4 regions of the Clostridioides sp. ES-S-0108-01 genome follow, and region 3 is predicted to be linked to each of the others. Evidence: riboswitches for the same ligand, from Rfam matches in the RefSeq annotation. Region 3 holds a riboswitch; each other region holds the start of a gene.

Region 1 (5,182 bases), on a different contig from region 3:
CATGGAGATTATCAAGTATGGTTTGAGGGGATTGATATAGAGAAATCAAGAGAACTAGAAAACGATAATGAAGTTAAAAAATCAAGTAAAGTTAAATACTTTTGTGAAGCAGTCAATAAATCGAATGGTGTTAAATTTGATTTGAATTCATTTAATAAAGATTTTATAGATTCTCTTAACTATAAGATGATAGGAAGAAGCCCAACAAATGATGGAGAAATAGTCATAGAAAAAGAAGTAGCAAATCAGATGGGGATAAGTAATCCATTAAATAAGAATATTGATTTAATGCTAACGAATAAGTATATCGATAGCAAGGGAACTAACAAAATAGATAGTGCAAATAAAACATTTAAAATCGTTGGCTTACTTGAAAAACCGGATAGATATTATAACTCTCTATCTAATTCTATAGGTGGAATCAAGACTCAAGCATTTGTATATAAAGAATCAAAATTTCCACTAAAGACTAAAAATACATATAAAGGGACAATATTTCTTAAATTTGAAAAAAACACATCTAAGTTTATAAGTAAGCTTGAAAAAAAGTTAGACCTTGGTTGGGATTATTTACATGAAAATACTGAATTTAGTGTAGTTAAGTTATTAAAAGACTCCTCCTATAAGAATAAAGAAAATATTCAAAAGACAGTTCTTTTAATCATTGTGTCTAGCCTTGTAATATACAATATTTTTAATATTATCCTGCAAGATATGATAATTCAAATAGGGATTATGAGGTCAATTGGTATGTCAAATAAGAAAATCAAGTGTATGTTTAAAGTATCAAGTTTTATTTATATAGTTTTAGGTACAATAATTGGTATATTATTTGGAGTAATCTTATCATATATAGGAGTGAGAGTAGTATATGGATATAGTTCTATTCTAACTATAGGAATTCCAAGTATAATTTATTCTTTTGCAGTTTCAGTATTATCAGTATCAACAAGTAGTTTTATAGTAGTTAGGAAAGCTGTGAAGGTGTCCATAATTGATTCAATAAAAAGTAGTGAGAGGTATGAAAGAAAATCAAAATATAATATTATAAAAACAAATCGAACACATGGGAACATAATTAGAAGAATCGCGAGTAGAAATATATGGAGAAATAAATCTAGAACGATTATAACAATACTTGCAATTACTATGGTTGGAACTATGTTTATATTTAGCTTTGCAGTAAAAAGTACATTGAGAGCCAATATAGAGGAAGGAATAACAGGTGGTAGTTTTGGGATGTCCTATGGAAGTGTGGATAAAACAGTAAGTGGTAGTTACAATGGGACAGATAGTTTATTTTATAAAGTCGATAAAAATCTGATAGAGAAAATAAAAAATATAGAAGGCGTAAAAAGTGTAGATCCAAATTTTTACAATCCTAATGGATATGTTTTGCTTCCTAAAGAAAAAATATCTAAGTCCTATCAAGATGAATTAAATAGAAAAAATATACTATTTAAAGAGGAACATAGTAATGAATATCCTCTTCTTATAAGAGGTTATAGCGATGAGCTATTAAACAGTAGAGAGTCGTTTATTGAAGAAGGAAAAAACTTGACAAATGTTAAAGAAGGACAATATAAAAAAGTTATACTTGTAAACAATACAAATTCACAAGTTACACACTCATTTGAAGCAAAGGTAATTGATGGCGCAAAGGTTGGAGACATCATAGATATAAAATTACCTGTATATAAAGATAGTATTAAAAAGTATGAAACATTTAAGGTTGAGGTTAGTGCTATTATGAAAGAAGTTTATGCGGCATCTCAAGATGGGAATATTGATGCCAATGGAGCACAGGTGATATTTAGAGAAGATGACTATAGAGAATTAACAGGTCAAAAATATTATAACAAGATTTATGTAATGGTTAAAAAAGGTAAGTTATATCCAGTTGAAAAAAGATTAGAGAAGTTGACAAAGGATTATGCTTTTACATCAATTGGTGGTAAAGGTGAAGATTTGAAATTTAATGGAGGACAACAAAATTCAGAGGAACGGCTTGCAGTAATATATCAGTGTTTAATTATACTTATACTTTCTGTAAATAGTATTTTTATTATGAGAAGTAATATCATTGCTAGAAAAAAAGAATTATCAATACTAAGAGCAATTGGAATGAGTGTTAAGGATATTAAAAAAATCCTAATAATTGAAAGTGAATTTTATGGACTAGTTGCCTCTATAATAGGAGCTGTAATTGCAACAGTCTATTATAACTGGGGAATTTCAAAAACAAATAAAACTCTTTTAGCAGGAGGCTTTGAAAAAACAATAAAGCCTGATATTCCTGTGAGTCAAATATTTATGCTCTTTTCTATTTTTAGCATCATAGGATTTATTGCAGTATATTTATCTAGAGATAAATTAGAAGGTACATCAATAACAGAGGGAATTTCACAAAATGATTAAGTATGTTCAAATAAAAAATAAAAAGGAGAAACTTAATTGTAAATATTGCAATTATTATTCTGACAATATTTACAATCTTAATGTATTATGTTACAATTATTTACAATAAATAAAATTTAATAAGAATTACCTCATCTAATAAAAAGATTGAGGTAGAGGTTGCATTTACTAAGATTAATATTGAAGAGGTCGGAAACCAATGAGGCAATATAAAAGGAGTAAGTGCCGAAGTGCTAGTGTCCAAAGCTAGTGCTGGGACTGTATTTAATAAGTACAGTACTGTCATCAAAATTATCCCGAATTTTGATGGAGAGCTATCTTAAATAAGATAAAGGGAAGATGCAGGTATGTTGTATTTAGCACATTTAGCTCAACATGTATCCATGTTGAGCTTTTTTACATCTATACAAAATAGGATAAAAAGGGATGCAATAATAAAATATTTTAATTTAAAAAGTGGGGAGATTAAAAATGAGTAGTTTAAAAAAGAAAAAGTTTACTATGCCTCAAACACTTACTATAATATTCTTATTAATAGTAGTGATGGCAGTTCTTACTTGGATAGTACCAAGTGGAAATTTTGAAAGGGTGGATATAGACGGAAGGTCAGTTGTTGTAGCTGGAACTTATGAAAAAGCACCATCAAATCCACAAGGTGTTACTGATGTATTTTCAGCTCCTATAAATGGATTTATAGATGCAGCTCAAGTAGTTGGATTTGTTTTGATAGTTGGAGGCGCTTTTGGAATAGTTAATAAAACAGGAGCTATAGAAGCTATTATAGCTCATACTGTCAAAAAAATGAAGAGGTTTCAATTTTTAATAATACCTATCTCAATGATTCTATTTGGGCTAGGTGGAACGACATTTGGAATGAGTGAAGAAACACTACCTTTTTATATGATATTTATTCCACTCATGACCAGTATGGGATATGATTCATTAACAGCAGTGGCAACGATATTTGTAGGAGCAACAGCTGGATTTGGGGCAGCTACGACTAATCCTTTCTCTGTAGGAATAGCACAAGCATTGTCACAAATAACACCAGGTTCTGGAATAGAGTTTAGAGTTGTTATGTTTATAATATATATGGCTATATCTATAGGATTTGTTATGATATATGCCAATAGAGTTAAAAAAGACCATAAAAAGTCTTTAGTACACGATATATCACTAAATCAAGAATCAATGACTAATAGTGATACTAACATAAAAGAATTTACAAAAAGAGAAGCTATGGTAATATCAATTTTCGTGGTAGGTATGGCGATTATGATATTTGGAGTTTTAAAGTTAGAATGGTATATAACTGAGATTGCAATGATATTTACAGCAATAGGTATAATATCAGGAATAGCATCAGGGCTTAAACAAGATGAAATAGTTAATTCATTTATAAATGGAGCAGGAGATTTAATGACAGCAGGGCTATGTATAGCATTTTCTCGTGGAATCGTAATAATAGCAGAAAATGGATTTATAATAGATACAATTTTAAATTCTGCAGCAAATTTATTAAATGGACTACCAAAAACTATATTTATAAATTTAACTTTCTTAATAGAAGGTTTGATAGCATTTTTAATACCATCTGCTTCAGGGCTTGCATCACTTACAATACCTGTACTTGCACCACTTGGAGACTTAGTTGATGTATCTAGACAAATGATAGTTACAGCTTATCAATTTGGTATAGGTGTAACTAACCTAATAACACCTACATCAGGTGTTTTAATGGGAGCATTAGCAGTGGCTAATATTCCTTGGTCAAAGTGGGTTAGATTCATAGTTCCTCTAATGGTAGTATTAACAATTCTTGTAATGGTATTCTTGACAATAGGATTATATCTAGGATTCTAATAGGAGGTAAGTTATGATAGAGAGTGTAAAGAAAAGAGCTTATGAGATAGAGGATGAACTTGGAAAAGAAATTGAAGAAGTATGTGATTTTATATTCAATAACCCGGAGCTAGGTGAAGAAGAATATATATCATCAAAGTACTTAGTAGAGAAAATGAAGGAATATGGATTTGATACAACTTATCCGTACTGTAATATGGATACTGCTTTTAGAGCAGAATTAGGAGATAGTGATGGTCCTACTATAGCATTTTTAGCTGAGTATGATGCACTTCCTGGATATGGAGAAGATAAAGAACCAGCTCATGCTTGTGGGCACAACTGGATTGCAGCATCTACACTAGGAGCTTGTATAGTATTAAGTAAATTAAAAGAAAATTTTAAAGGAAAAATAGTACTAATAGGAACACCAGCTGAAGAAACAACAGGAGGAAAATGTGATTTAGTTAAAGCAGGAGCCTTTGATGATGTTGATGTAAGTTATCAGATGCATATAGAAGCTTTTAATAATATAAACTGCAAGGCTTTGGCAATAGATTCATTAGAGTTTAGTTTTGAAGGGGTATCAGCACATGCAGCTAGTCATCCTCATATGGGAGTTAATGCGTTAGATGCAGTACAACTTACTTTTGCTGGGATAAATGCACTAAGACAACATGTAAAATCAGATGTTAGAATACATGGGATAGTTTCAAATGGAGGAGAGGCTCCAAACATAGTTCCAGAAAAAGCAGCCTGTAAATTTTTCGTAAGAGCTGCTGAAAGAAGTTATTTAGATGAAGTAACTAAAAAGGTTATAAACTGTGCAAAAGGAGCAGAGTTAATGACAGGAGCTAAGCTTTCCTATAGATATTTTGAAAATTCTTTTGACAACATAATAAATAACAAAGTGCTTCAAAAG
Region 2 (5,182 bases), on a different contig from region 3:
CTTCACCTTGACATCCTACCTCTGCCCCAGATATTGAAGCATTAGTTTTTATTATATTACCTATTATTCCAGCTACAAGTAGTGCTTCAATTATTTTTTCATCATCATAATTATAGAAATCCTGCATTGCAAAGAATATTCCTGGTATTACACCAGCAGAACCACAAGTTGGAGCTGTAACTATTATATTACCAGAAGCATTTTGCTCTGAAGTTGCTAGTGCATATGCATATATAAGTGTTGAGAAATTCTTATCTTTTTGATATGCATTATAAAATGTACTTGCTCTTCTTTTTAATAATAGTTTACCTGGTATTGTTTCATCCGTACTTAGCCCATCATCAATAGATTTTCTCATAGCATCTTTTATAGTTTTTATATAATCTTTTATGTCTTCTGGTTCACATTCCAACACAAAATCTACTAAAGTCTTATCATTTTCTTTACACCATTTTACTATTTCATCCATTGTATCTAAGTGATATATGCTCTTACTTTTACTGTTTCTTTGACCTTCTTCTGCTATAGTCCCTCCACCTATAGAATATACAGTCCATTCAGCTGTTACATTTCCATCTTTATCTAAAGCTTCAAACTTCATTCCATTTGGATGAAAATCTTTTATAATATCTTCTTTCCAAACAATTTCAACTTTTTTAGGTGCTATGGTTTTTTCAATTATATAGTCAGTTAAGTGACCTTTCCCTGTAGCTGCCAAACTACCATATAATATTGCTCTAAAACTTTCTGCATCTGGATTTTCATTCTTAAATCTTTCTGCTGCTCTTTGTGGTCCCATAGTATGAGAACTTGAAGGTCCACTTCCTATTTTAAAAAGTTCCTTTAAAGTATCCATATTATTCCTCCTGAATCTTCGGTATTATTACTTATTATTAGATTTTACGCACATATTTATTATAACCTAAATATATTAATTATTAGTTATTAAATTCGCATAAAATTTATTTTTTATTTCCATTTTGGTATATTTTATTAAATTAATATGCATATTTTGAGAATAAAACATTTATTTCAAATTTTTATAATATTAATATAATATAAATATCTTATTTAAACAGTTAAGATATTAACTATACCTATTAAAATTAATTAATTTGTACTATAATTATTATTGTACTTAAAAAATTAAATTTAGATAAAAAGGAGATTTGATTATATGTTATTTAAAGGTTCTGCTGTTGCTTTAGTTACTCCATTTACAGAGGATAATAATGTCAACTTTGAAAAATTAGGTGAATTAATCGAATACCATATTGAGAATGACACAGATGCACTAGTTGTTTGTGGAACAACAGGTGAGGCGACTACTATGAGTGAATCTGAAATTTTTGCTGTAATAAAATATACAGTTGAAAAAGTTAATAAAAGAATACCTGTTATAGCAGGTACTGGTTCAAACAATACTATGTTGTCTGTTCATATGAGTCAAGAAGCTGAAAAATTGGGAGTGGACGGTCTTTTAATAATAACTCCTTACTATAATAAGACTAATGAAAGAGGTCTTAAACTTCATTTTGAAACAATAGCAAATAGCGTTAAGTTACCAATTATTTTATACAATGTACCAGGAAGAACTAAAGTAAATATAAAGCCAACTGTTGTGGCTGAACTTGCTAAAATAGATAATATAGTTGCTGTGAAGGAAGCTAGTGGAGATTTAGCTCAAGTTGCAGAAATAGCTAAATTAGTGCCTGAAGATTTTGCTATATATTCCGGTAATGATGATACCATACTACCACTATTATCATTAGGTGGAAGTGGTGTTATCTCTGTACTTGCTAACATCTGTCCTAAAGAAACGCATGATTTAGTAGCTAAATTCTTTGAAGGTGATATTGAAGGCTCAAAAAGATTACAACTTGATATGGATGCTTTAATTGCTGCCTTATTTATAGAAGTAAATCCAGTTCCAGTTAAAACTGCCATGAATATTTTAGGTTTTAATGTTGGAGATTTAAGACTTCCTCTAGCTGAAATGGAAGAATCTAATCTTAATGTGTTAAAACAAGAGTTGACAAATTTTGGATTTAAATTTTAGCAATATATATATAAATAAGTTGATTTTTTCTTAAATATGTATTATTATTAGAATAATCAAATTTTAATATCCTATTAACCTAGGGTAGAGGTAGCTGTAACTAAGAGTATCCAATAGTAGCTGGCAGGTGTTAATGATTGGAAAAAGGATTTACAGCCGAAGAAAATATTTCTTGCAATAATATTTTCTGGGATTGCACATAACATGTGTAATACTGTCACTTATTTTTATAGGTGATGAGCTACAGGGTTTACTTTGAGTGATAAATTAGACGTACAAAGTATACCTTTGTGCGTTTTTTGTATATAATTAAAGTTGTTAATATAATATTAAAGTTTTTGGATATATAAAAATATTAACATATCTTACTTGTATAACTAAAATCAAATAAAACAATGTTTTAATAATTTAAAATTGGGGTGAATTTATATGAAAAAAGTAAATGTGGCAATAGTTGGTGCTACTGGAATGGTAGGTAGAACATTTTTAAAAGTATTAGAAGAAAGAAATTTTCCAATAGAAAATCTATTTTTATTCTCTTCTTCTAAATCAGCTGGTTCTAAAGTAATGTTTTGTGGTAAAGAATATATAGTAGAAGAATTAAAGGAAACTTCATTTACTGATAGAGGCATACAAATAGCATTATTCTCTGCTGGAGGAAGTATTAGTGAAAAGTATGCTCCAATAGCTGCTTCAAATGGAATCTTAGTAGTAGATAACTCTAGTCAATGGAGAATGAATCCAGATGTACCTTTAGTAGTTCCTGAAGTTAACCCAGAAGCCATAAAAAATCATAAGGGTATAATAGCTAATCCTAACTGCTCTACTATACAAGCTATGGTTCCTCTTAAAGCACTTGATGACAAATACAAAATTAAGAGAGTCGTTTACTCTACTTACCAAGCTGTATCTGGTTCTGGTGTTAAAGGTGTTGAAGATTTAGAGAAAGGAATGAATGGCAATCCTACTGGATTCTACCCTCATCAAATCTCTTACAACTGTCTTCCTCATATAGATTCATTCACTGAAAATGGATACACTAAAGAAGAAATGAAAATGGTAAATGAAACTATGAAAATACTTGATAACTACGACTTAAAAATAACTGCAACTACTGTAAGAGTTCCAGTAAAAAATGGTCATAGTGAATCTATAAACGTTGAATTTAACAATCCATTTGAATTAGAGGATTTAGTAAAAACACTTGAAGAGGCTCCAGGTGTTGTAGTAGTTGATAATCCTGCTAAAAATGAATATCCAACTGCTGTAGAATTTGATGATAGAGATGAAGTATTTATTGGAAGAATAAGAAGAGATTTTAGTGTTGATAATGGTGTAAATCTTTGGGTTGTTGCTGATAATATAAGAAAAGGTGCTGCAACTAACGCAATTCAAATAGCTGAAATGGCTTTATCATACGATTTAGTATAATGTACAAACTTGTATAAATATATGATTTTGTAAAATATTAATAGTAACTCAAAAACAAGCATTAGAAGTAACTGTAATATAAAACACAAAAATAAAAAAGAGGGGATTGATTTTATATGATATTTAGAGGTTCTGCTGTTGCTCTAGTTACACCATTTACAAAGGATAATAAGGTTGATTTTGACAAATTAGGTGAATTAGTTGAATACCAAATAGCTAATGGTACTGATGCTATAGTATCTTGTGGTACTACTGGTGAAGCTAATACTATGACTGATGAAGAACAACTTGCTACTATTAAGTATGTCGTAGAAAAAGTTAATAAAAGAGTTCCTGTTATCGCTGGAAGTGGTTCTAATGATACTATGCACTCAGTTAATTTAAGTCAAGAAGCTGAAAAATTAGGAGTAGATGCTCTATTAATAATAACTCCTTATTACAATAAAGCCAATAAAGCTGGGCTTAAACGTCATTTTGAAACAATAGCTAATAGTGTCAAACTTCCAATTATACTTTACAATGTCCCTGGAAGAACTTGTGTAAATATAAGTCCTAGCCTTATAGTTGAACTTGCTAAAATAGATAATATAGTTGCTGTAAAAGAAGCTAGTGGAGACCTAGGACAAGTTGCAGAAATAGCTAGCTTGGTACCAGATGACTTTGCTATCTACTCTGGTAATGATGATACTATACTTCCTTTGTTATCTTTAGGAGGTCAAGGAGTTATATCAGTACTTGCTAATGTTTGCCCTCAAGAAACTCACGATTTAGTAGCCAAATTCTTTGAAGGCGATATCGAAGGTTCTAGAAAATTACAACTTGGTATGGATGCTCTGATTGCAGCTTTATTTATAGAAGTAAATCCTATACCAGTTAAGACTGCAATGAATTTATTAGGATTCAATGTTGGAGATTTAAGATTACCTCTAGCAGAAATGGACCCAGCAAATTTAGAAGTATTAAAGAAAGAGTTAGTTAACTTTGGACTAAAAGTTAATGCATAGTAAAAATTAATGCATAGTAAAAGGATAAGTTTGGTCAAAAGTTAGCCCTTAATCATAGGAGGAAATTATGTTAAAAGTTATAGCAACTGGTTATGATGGAAAAATGGGTAAGATTTTAGCCGACACTATAAGAGAAGATAGTGAATTAGAATTGGTTTGTGTTGCAGCTAGAGGTATGGATAGCTGTGAAGGTGACCTCAAAATCTATGAAGATATGAGCACTATAGTTGAAGAAGTTGATGTAGTTATAGATTTTTCTCATCACTCTAATTTAGATAATATCTTATCTTATGTTTTAAAAACGAAGACTCCTTTAGTAATTGCTACTACTGGATATAATGATGAAGAAATGAACAAAATACATGAAGCGGCTAAAGTTATTCCTATATTCCAATCATATAATATGTCTCTTGGTGTAAATGTATTAGTGAAATTGGTTAAAGATGCATCTAAATTATTAGAAGGATTTGATATAGAAATAATAGAAAAACATCACAACAGAAAAGTAGATGCCCCAAGTGGCACAGCTGTTATGATTGCTAACGCTATAAAAGAGGTTTTGCCAAACGTTGAAAATAATTATGGTAGATATGGTCGCAGTGCAAAAAGGCAACCAAATGAAGTTGGTATTCACGCTATAAGAGGTGGAAACATTGTTGGTGAACATGATGCTCTATTTGCTGGAGAT
Region 3 (5,182 bases):
ATTTGTATCTGTTGAAGATTATAATGTACTTGGAATAGGTGAAGATAAGAACGAAGCATTAAGAAATTATAAAGATTCACTAGAATCTAAAGGTAATGATTTAAAACTTGATAATGATTTAAAAGATGAGGTAATAGAAGGTACAGTGACAAGAATAAGCCCAGATGTACGAGGCGGAAATACTAATTATTATGTAACTTTAGATTCAAATAAAGAGATAATATTCAAGGCTACTTCAAAAGTATCTAGCGAATTACCACTGACTCAAGTTGGAGATAAAGTTAAAATATCGTATTCAAAAGAAGAATCTGGTGTAATTGAAATGTCAGAATTTGATAACCTAAATATTGCAAACTTTGAAGATAAAAAAGTAAAAGAAGGAACAGAAACTGATGAAAATACGAGTTCTCAAGATTCTGAAAATCAAGGTAATGTATAGTTTAAATAAATAATTGATAATAGTATTTAGTATGTTAATAGCTAATTTTTATAGAATTTATTTCTATAAAAATTAGCTATTTTATTTTAATTCTTTGTAAATTTAATATCATAAAATTAATATAATATTAGTACAACTTTGCAAATAATACTTCAAGGAGAATGTACTATGACTAATATGGAAAAAGAGATATTACTTTTAATTAGCAGGGTTAGATGTGTTACAGAATCTCAATTTAGAAAAATTTATGGAGAGCAAAAGAGATACAATAAAAAAAATTTCAAAAAAACTTTGAGAAAAATGTGTAGTGAATATACACTAAAAAAATATCCTTGTGATGTGGATTATTATAATTATAAAGACCTCTCTTATGTATACTATTTAAATGGTAGTAAGCTTTTTAAGGGAGATGATTTAATAAAGGCTCTAGTAGGGTCAGAGTTAGTTGTTAGAATCAATACTGCAGGTTGTGATGTAAAAAGATTTTACCGAAATGTTAGTGTAGATGATGTGAAATACGATTTATTTATTGAATATACAGACCAATTTGGTAGTATAAAGCAAGTTTTAGTCGACGTTGATTTAAATAATGAAATAGACATTTCTAAATATGAAAATCTTTCTAAAAAAATAGATAAATCTACAATTCCGTTTTTTAAAGTGCCAAATGTTTTGGTAGTTACACCAGATAACTTATCTGAATTAAATGATTTAGAGAGATATGATAATGAGTACAGTATAAATTTTATAGATTTAGGATTAAATAAACTATTTAATTGTATATAAGTTAATTTTAAAAAGAAGACTAGCGATTTGCCACATTTTGTAAAATAATTGTTGCAATATTATATAGAGTGTGATAAAACTATATTAATAAATTAATTAAAAATAATGAGCCTAGGGTAGAGGTAGCTGTATTCAATAGTATTCAATAGGAGCTGGTAAGTGTTGATAATTGATGAAAGGGTCTATAGCCGAAGAAATTTTGTTGACGGACAAATTTTCTGGACTTATGCAGAATATGCATAAGGCTGTCACTTTTAAAGTGGTGAGCTACAAGGTTACTTGGTCTATGAAATTTACACGTCCAAAGTATACCTTTGGGCGTTTTTATTTATCAAAATTTAGTTTGAGGGGGAAAAAGCATGAGTATAATTGTCCAAAAATACGGTGGAAGTTCAGTAGCAGATACTGACAAAATAAAATCAATTGCAGAAAATATAATAGAACGAAGAAAAGAAAATCCACAAATGGTAATAGTTGTGTCTGCCATGGGAAAATCCACTGATGAATATATAAATTTAGCAAAAGAATTGAGTAATGAACCTAGTAAGAGGGAATTAGATGCTTTGATGTCTACTGGCGAAATGATTTCAGCATCTTTATTATCAATAGCATTAAATGCACTTGGGTGTAAAGCTATAAGCTATAATGCTTATCAACTAAATATAAAAACGAGTGGTCTTCATGGAAAGTCTCAAATTGATGATATAAACATAAAAAGAATTAAAAATAGCTTAGATGAAGGAAATGTCGTGATAGTAACTGGATTTCAAGGAATCAATGAAGATGGCGATGTAACTACTCTTGGAAGAGGTGGTTCAGATACATCTGCTGTAGCTCTTGCGGTTAAATTAAATGGAAAATGTGAGATATATACAGATGTTGATGGGATTTACTTTACAGACCCAAGAAAATATTCAAGGGCTAGTAAACTTGATGAGATTGAATATGAAGAAATGCTTGAACTAGCAAGTTTAGGTGCACAAGTAATGCATTCAAGAAGTATAGAACTTGCACAAAAATATGGTGTTGAAATCTATGTTGGACGTACATGTGGTGCAGTAAAAGGAACGTATATAAGAGGGGGAAAATACATGAAATTAGAGGATAAAGTAATAACAGGATTAGCTACTAGTGATGATGATAGTTCTATAACAATAAAAGATTTTAAAACAGAAAATATATCTAGTTTATTTGAGGATATAGCAACTATGGGTATAAGTGTAGATATGATAAGCCAAACTGCACCTATTTTAGATAAGATAAGTGTATCATTTACAGTTCCAAAGGAAGAATTAGGAGAATGTAAAAAGATAGTATCTAAATACACAGATGAAGAACATGTAGTAATTGATAATAATATTACTAAATTCTCTTTAGTAGGTCTTGGCATGAAAAATACTTCTGGAGTTGCTGCTAAAGTATTTAAGATATTCAATGAAAATGGTATAATGATAAAACTTATAACTACATCAGAAATTCGTATAACTTGTGCTATAAATTCTGATGATAAACAAGTAGCTATAGAGAAAATAGCAGAAGTATTTAATATATAAAATTTGGGGAGGCTATTATGAAACTTCATGGAACTATGACCGTAAATAATAATGAATTATATATTGGAGGAGTAAGTTGTTTAGAGCTTAGTAAAAAATATCAAACTCCACTTTATGTATTTGATGAAGCTTTAGTGAGACAAAATTGTAGAGAATATATAGAATATTTTAAAGCCAGAGAAGGAAAAAATAAGGTTGCTTATGCGGGGAAAGCTTTTTTACCTCTTTACATGTGCAATCTTATAAATGAAGAACAAATGTGTCTAGATGTAGTTTCAGGAGGAGAATTATATACAGCTTATAAATCAAATTTTCCTATGGAAAAAGTTTTCTTCCATGGAAATAATAAGACTAAAGAAGAAATAAACATGGGATTAGATTTAGGTGTAGGTAAATTTGTAGTGGATAATTTTTATGAGTTAGACTTGATTGAAGCGTTATGTGAAGATAAAGGTAAAACTCAAGAGATATATTTTAGAATAACTCCTGGTATAGAAGCTCATACACATGATTATATAAAAACTGGACAGATAGACTCTAAATTTGGATTTGCTTTAGTAAATGGAGATTTATTTAGAGCAATAGAAAAGTTAAGTGAATATAAAAATATTAAACTTGTGGGTCTTCATGCTCATATAGGTTCACAAATATTTGATGTAGAACCATACATAGATACAGTAGATATAATGATGAACTTAGTAAAAGAAATAAAAGAAAAATTCAACATACAGTTAACAGAAATTGACCTAGGTGGAGGAGTTGGAGTTTATTATAGTGAAGGAGATAAACCTAAAACTATAAAAGAATTCTGTGAAACTATAATCATTAAAGCAGAAAATTCATGTAAAGAGCTTGGAATAGAAGTGCCTACATTAGTAATAGAGCCAGGAAGGTCAATAGTTGCAAATGCAGGAAGTACTTTATATACAGTAGGTTCGATAAAGGATATAAAAGATGTTAGAGTTTATGTAAGTGTAGATGGCGGTATGACAGACAATGTAAGACCTTCGTTGTACCAAGCTAGTTATGAATGTAGTATTGTGAATAAAATTAACCATGAGACTATGAATCATGTAACAATAGCTGGAAAATGTTGTGAAAGTGGGGATATATTAATTGGAGATATAAATATAATGGACATTAAAAGCGGAGATATACTTATAACAACATCAACTGGTGCATATGGATATTCAATGTCTTCAAATTATAATAAAATACCAAGAGCAGCAGTAGTGTCAGTGTTTGATGGAAATGATAAGCTAATTTGTAAGAGACAAAGCTATGAAGACTTATTAGCTTTAGAGATATAAAATAAAGAAGTATATAATAAAAATTAAATATTAAAGTTTATTACTAGCAGATTTGCTAAGATATGTATCTCTAAATTAATTTTTAGTTTGTTGTATCATTCTTAGTATATCTGCTTATTTTTCGCTTTACTAGCAAATTTCTTGTAATAAATATAAAATATTTTAAAAACTTTCTAATTATGATAAAATTTAAAGTATATGACAAGGAGGGATTTAATGAGAGGAAGAGTAATTTTATTAATATCGATATTATCTATATTTCTTGTAGGATGTTCATTTAATAAAAAAGATGAAATAAATTTAGTAGAGCAGGGAAAAACATATTTAGAAAAACATGACTATAAAAAAGCTATGGAATCATTATCCTCTGCATTAGAAGAAGATAATACTAATGAGAATGCAAGAGCTATGTATATGCAAGCTATGAGAATGTCAAACATGACTGAGTTTGAAGAATTAAAAAATTATGAGGATGCGATTAAGGAACTTAAACTTATAGAAAAAATAAAAAATGGTTCATCTGCTATTAAAGAAGAGGCAACTAAAAAGAAAGAAGAATTAACTAAATTAGAAAAAGAACAAAATGAAACAGAAGAACAAAGAAAGAAAAAGGCAAAAGATACGGCGGGAGAAGATAGGTATAGAGTAGAATCAGATGCAAGGAAATCTTCTTATAGTGAAAGTAATAAGAATAATAAATCTAGTTCTAAAAATAGCAATAAAAAGTCAAAAGGCGATAAGCCTGATAATAACAATTCTTCTCAAACTCAAGAAAAGCCAAATAGTAGTAATCCAACTCCAGCACCAACTCCACAAGATACTAGTGGTGGTTCAGATACTAGTGGAAATTCTCAAAACTCAAATAATTAATAAATATAAAATGTCTACATGCATTTAATGAACAAAATATATATTATAAAAAATATCTCTTAGCAAGTTTTCTTACTAAGAGATATTTTTTTGAGAAATAATTTAACAAATAACAGTCAATTTTTAAACTAAAAATTAAAATCACAGTATATATAAGCTATTGTAAGCGATTATCTATATATTTATCGACGTAAGTTTTTACGACAGCAGCTATTGGTACTGAA
Region 4 (5,182 bases), on a different contig from region 3:
TATTATTAATATGTCATACAAAACACTAAAAGTAAAGTTATATTGTAATTTACTATATTATGTTAAAGATATATTCATACAAACAATAGAATCGTTTGCAATTTTATAAATATATTTTTAGACAACAAAAAAAGCACTTAATGTGCTTTTTTGTATTTATTAGTAAAATATTTTATAAATATATTCATATTGTATTTAACTTATCTATCAAAAAATAAAAACGGGATAGCCCACTCCGAAAGCCAGCAACCCCAGTTTTTTCCAGTACAACTAAGTACTGTAAAATGCGGATGAAGGGAGTCGAACCCCCACGCCAACGGCGCTAGATCCTAAGTCTAGTGCGTCTGCCAATTCCGCCACATCCGCTTATTACTCTTTTATTTTACTATATTTCGCTATTCTTTTCAATAACTTTTTAAAATTATCTATAAACTAATAAAACAATCATAATAAAAGGTTAAATTTATTTATATCCTTATTCTACAAGTTCAATTTCTGCTTCATCTACTCTCTTACCAATTATTTGAATACCTACAAATATAGCAACTATAGCCACTGGCAACACTATATATATTGGCAATCCAAATCCAGCTGGTATGTATCCAAATACAACGGTAATTACTGCTGTAAATATAGCATACGGTATTTGAGTATTAACATGGTCTATATGATTACAACCAGCTCCCATTGAAGAAAGTATTGTTGTATCTGAAATAGGAGAACAATGGTCTCCAAATATTGCACCTGTTAAAACTGCACTTGTACTTACTATTACATAAGACATATCAGGATTTAGTGAGTATGCTAGTGGTATTGCAAGTGGCATAAGTATACCCATTGTTCCATAAGCTGTTCCAGTAGCAAATGATATTATTGCTCCTAAACCAAATATTAAACTTGGCAATAAAAATGGAGGTAATGAACCTGATAATAAGTGTATTAAAAATTTAGCTGTACCTAACTCTTTTATTACTGAACTCAATGACCATGCAAGTATTAATATTACACCAGTGATTACTAAACTTTTCATTCCATCTATCCAAACATCAATTGCCTCTGATATTGTAAAAATCTTTTTGACTACAGCCATTATAATAGCAACCAAACTTGCAACAAGTGCAGACTGGAATAATGCTCTAGATGCATCAGATGCACTAAATGCTTCTTTTATTGCTTCAAATGAATACGGCGAATTCGTAAATAACTGTATAAGAGCCTTATTCTCCCCTCCCATTATAGATGTATATCCACTATAATAGAATGATGTTAATGCAACTATTATTAATGTGCCTATCGGGATTATAGCATTCCATACACTCAATCTTACTCCATTTTTTGGAGCTAAATCATCTAATTCTTCTACACCTTCATCAAGGTCTGTACCAATTTTTCTACTTCTAGATTTTATCTCTGCTTTTCTCATTGGTCCAAATTCTTTTAATAATAATGCTGATAATACAATAAACACTAATATTAATATGTTATAAAATCTAAATGGTATTGTATTTAAAAATATACCAAATGCGTCAACATCTACATTTATGCTTTCAAAAGCGTCATGTATTAAACCAACTTCAAGACCTATCCATGTAGATATTATAGCTAATCCAGCAACTGGTGCTGCTGTAGCATCTATTATAAATGCCAACTTTTCTCTTGATATTTTCATCTTATCTGCAACAGGTCTCATCATAGGACCTACTATTAATGAATTTGCATAATCATCAAAGAATACTAAAAGTCCCAAAAACCATGTTATAAGCTGTGTACCTTTTGCTGATTTAGCTCTTTTAGCAAGCGCTTCAGCTATAGCCTTAGCTCCTCCCATCTTAGCAACAAGATTTATTACTCCTCCAATTACCAGAACTTGTAGTATTATTCCTGCATTCCATGGGTCTGCCAAAGATACTAAAGCTCTATCTACCAAATCTAAAAAAGCTTGTATAAATGTCGCAAAAACATTAATACCACTAGCTTTAATTATAAAACTACCAGAAATAATCCCTATAAATAATGAAATTATTACGTTTTTAGTTATAAATGCAAGTACTATAGCAACTACTGGTGGTATTAAAGTTAAGATTCCAAATTTTTCTGCATTAGCTAATGCAATAGTGTCTATATCCTCCTCTGCAAAAACCATTACTGTTGACATTATGAACATAATTGTCGTCAGAAAAATAATATTAATTTTTTTGTTCCTCATGTAAATCTCCCTCTCTTTTTAATTTTGTGAATTATACAGGGTATTATGTTCTGATAAAACTAAAAAAGCCTTGAGTGGTAAACACTCAAGGCTTAAACATTACAATACATAAACAATATTAAAAATAAATATAATATAATTCCTTAAATGATAGCTCACCACAAATAAACCTGTGACAGTTGTACACATTTTCTATGTACCCCCAGCAATATAATCTTAAAGCATCGATTATAAAACTTCGGCAATATCTCCTTTCCTAATAATTCTCTGTGCTTAACTCCTTATTAGTACTGATAGACTATTGCGCCTCTACCTTTTTATTCACTTTTATTAAACACATTTTGAGTATATATTATTTATTTAAACTTTGCAAGGTAGTTTTTAAAATTTCTAATTTAAAGGACTTTTTACACTATTGTCGAATTATAAAATTAATTGTACTAAGACTAACAAAAAAATTTTATCACTTATTGGAGGAATTACTTTAATGTTATTAATTTATAATGAAAAAACAAACCCTTATTTCAATTTAGCAATGGAAGAATATATTCTAAAAAACTTTGATGAAGACTTATTTATTTTATGGAGGAATGAACCTTCTATAATCGTTGGAAAAAATCAAAACACACTTTCTGAAATAAACTTAGAATATATAAAAGAACATTCTATACCTGTTGTTAGGAGACAATCTGGTGGTGGAGCTGTATTTCATGATTTAGGAAACATAAACTTTACATTCATAGCTTGTAATAATAATAGTTTCAGTGATTTCAGAAGATTCACTCAACCAATAATAGACTTACTTAAAACATTAGGCGTCAATGCTGAATTTTCTGGAAGAAACGACCTTCTTATAGATGGTAAGAAATTTTCTGGAAATGCTCAATATAATTACAAAAACAAAGTAATGCATCATGGCACACTTTTATTTTCATCTGAGATAAACGACCTTTCAAGTGCACTAAAAGTTAAACCTATAAAATTTGAAGGAAAGGGAATAAAATCTGTAAAATCCCGTGTAACTAATATAAGTGAACATCTACAATCTAAAATGGATATACTGGAATTTAAAGATGCAATAATGAACTATCTTTCTAAAATAAATACTGATAATACTAATTATTGTTTAAGTGAATATGATATAGAACAGATAGAAAAACTTACTAAATCAAAATATGAAACTTGGGATTGGAACTTTGGCAATTCACCAAAATATACTCTTTCAAATGAATTAAAATATTCTGGTGGAAATGTTGAATTTAATTTAAATGTTGATAAAGGCATAATAAGCACTATAAAATTTTTTGGAGATTTTTTTGGAAAACGTGATGTTTCATTTGTAGAAGATAAACTTATTGGTATAAAACATGAGGAAAATGCTTTGAGAAATATCTTAGACTCTATTGAAATAAATGATTATTTCTTAGGCGCTAATACTGATATTCTAGTTTCTGGAATTTTAGGTGTTAAATGAGTATGTTAAATATTTTAAAATATTTATAAAATTATATTTACAGATATAAAAAATCATGATAATATTTATAACATAATTAAAAATTAATACTTCTTATCCAGAGTGGTGAAGGGACTGGCCCTATGAAACCCAGCAACCAGTATATTTTATATACATTGGTGCTAAATCCTGCAGTATTATACTGAAAGATGAGTCTAAATTAGCTTTTAAAGCCTGAGTTTAAACTCAGGCTTATTTTATTTTGCAGGGTAATAAAAAGGGTATTTTATTTTTAACTAATCAATTATATTCAGGAGGGAATTTATATGAAATTCAAAAAATTATTATGTTTGTTATTATGTTTAGTGTTTACCTTATCTATAGTGGGATGTTCTAAAGACAAAGGCAAAGATGATAAAAAAATAATTGTCGGAGCTACTTTAGTCCCAGGTGGAGAATTATTAGAAGAATTAAAACCACTTATTAAAGAAAAAGGCTATACTTTAGAAATTAAAAATTTTGATGATTACATACTTCCAAACGAGGCTTTAAATAATGGAGAAATTGATGCAAATCTATTCCAACACGAACCTTATCTAAAAGAAGCAGTTAAAGCTAAAGGCTACAAAATAATGGCTGGTAAAAAACTATATGTATGTCCAGCAATACTTTACTCTTATAAGATAAAATCTGTTGATGAATTTAAAAAAGGAGATACAATTGCAATAAGCAACAATCCATCTTCTTGTTCTAAGAACCTTAGATACCTTGAAAGTATTGGTCTTTTAACTTTACCTAAAGGTAATGGATTAGTTAGCCCTAAGGATATAATAGAAAATCCAAAGGAGATACAATTCAAAGAATTAGATATTGCTCAAATTCCGTCTTCTCTTCCAGATGTAACTGCTGCATTTATAGATACTACTTATGCAGTACCAGCTGGTCTTGATGCTAAGAAAAATGGAATTTATACAGCTCCTGTAAATGATGAATATGCAAATCTTTTGGCATTTAGAACTGAAGATAAAGATAGCGAAAAAATTAAAGTTCTACAAGATGTTCTTACATCAGACAAAGCAAGAAGTATAATTGAAGAAAAGTACAAAGGTGTTGTAATTCCTATTTTTTAGTATATTTAGTATAATTTTAATATTATTATCCTAATCTTGTTGAACATTGACTTATTAAGTGCTACCATTTAAATAAATCTATGTTTATGGAGGAAGATTACTATGGCTATAGAACTAAAAAAGGGGCAAAAAATAAACCTTACAAAAAAAGAAAATAGTAATTTAGGTGAAATTTTAGTTAATTTAAATTGGAACCAAAAAATACAAAAAAAAGGTTTTTTTGGCTCTCTAAAAAGCAGTAATATAGATTTAGATTTAGGTTGCTTGTTTGAAATGAAAAATGGTGTAAAAGGTGCTGTTCAGGCACTAGGTAATTCTTTTGGTAATTTGGAGTATCCACCTTTTGCACAATTAGATGGAGATGACCGTACAGGAAGTAATACACAGGGAGAA

What was found. Region 3 has a riboswitch for lysine ahead of IR152_RS02230 (aspartate kinase). Riboswitches for the same ligand answer to the same signal wherever they lie in the genome.
Region 1: another riboswitch for lysine. It lies ahead of IR152_RS06940 (YfcC family protein); the one in region 3 lies ahead of IR152_RS02230 (aspartate kinase).
Region 2: another riboswitch for lysine. It lies ahead of IR152_RS05820 (aspartate-semialdehyde dehydrogenase); the one in region 3 lies ahead of IR152_RS02230 (aspartate kinase).
Region 4: another riboswitch for lysine. It lies ahead of IR152_RS03885 (Na+/H+ antiporter NhaC family protein); the one in region 3 lies ahead of IR152_RS02230 (aspartate kinase).

The regions. Positions count from the first base shown of each region.
Region 1 covers NZ_JADGMN010000005.1:139,917-145,098, reverse strand. Annotated here, with positions in the region: gene IR152_RS06945 (FtsX-like permease family protein) at 1-2,418, shown strand, start outside; lysine riboswitch at 2,564-2,743, shown strand; gene IR152_RS06940 (YfcC family protein) at 2,890-4,281, shown strand; gene IR152_RS06935 (M20 family metallopeptidase) at 4,295-5,182, shown strand, end outside.
Region 2 covers NZ_JADGMN010000004.1:147,630-152,811, reverse strand. Annotated here, with positions in the region: gene IR152_RS05830 (L-serine ammonia-lyase) at 1-856, opposite strand, end outside; gene dapA (4-hydroxy-tetrahydrodipicolinate synthase) at 1,178-2,059, shown strand; lysine riboswitch at 2,137-2,311, shown strand; gene IR152_RS05820 (aspartate-semialdehyde dehydrogenase) at 2,489-3,490, shown strand; gene dapA (4-hydroxy-tetrahydrodipicolinate synthase) at 3,607-4,494, shown strand; gene dapB (4-hydroxy-tetrahydrodipicolinate reductase) at 4,562-5,182, shown strand, end outside.
Region 3 covers NZ_JADGMN010000001.1:505,589-510,770, forward strand. Annotated here, with positions in the region: gene IR152_RS02220 (hypothetical protein) at 1-439, shown strand, start outside; gene IR152_RS02225 (hypothetical protein) at 608-1,225, shown strand; lysine riboswitch at 1,335-1,503, shown strand; gene IR152_RS02230 (aspartate kinase) at 1,585-2,778, shown strand; gene lysA (diaminopimelate decarboxylase) at 2,796-4,088, shown strand; gene IR152_RS02240 (tetratricopeptide repeat protein) at 4,305-4,958, shown strand; gene IR152_RS02245 (AI-2E family transporter) at 5,116-5,182, opposite strand, start outside.
Region 4 covers NZ_JADGMN010000003.1:16,131-21,312, reverse strand. Annotated here, with positions in the region: tRNA gene IR152_RS03890 (tRNA-Leu) at 286-366, opposite strand; gene IR152_RS03885 (Na+/H+ antiporter NhaC family protein) at 476-2,206, opposite strand; lysine riboswitch at 2,350-2,526, opposite strand; gene IR152_RS03880 (lipoate--protein ligase) at 2,694-3,680, shown strand; SAM riboswitch class I at 3,771-3,875, shown strand; gene IR152_RS03875 (MetQ/NlpA family ABC transporter substrate-binding protein) at 3,986-4,789, shown strand; gene IR152_RS03870 (TerD family protein) at 4,892-5,182, shown strand, end outside.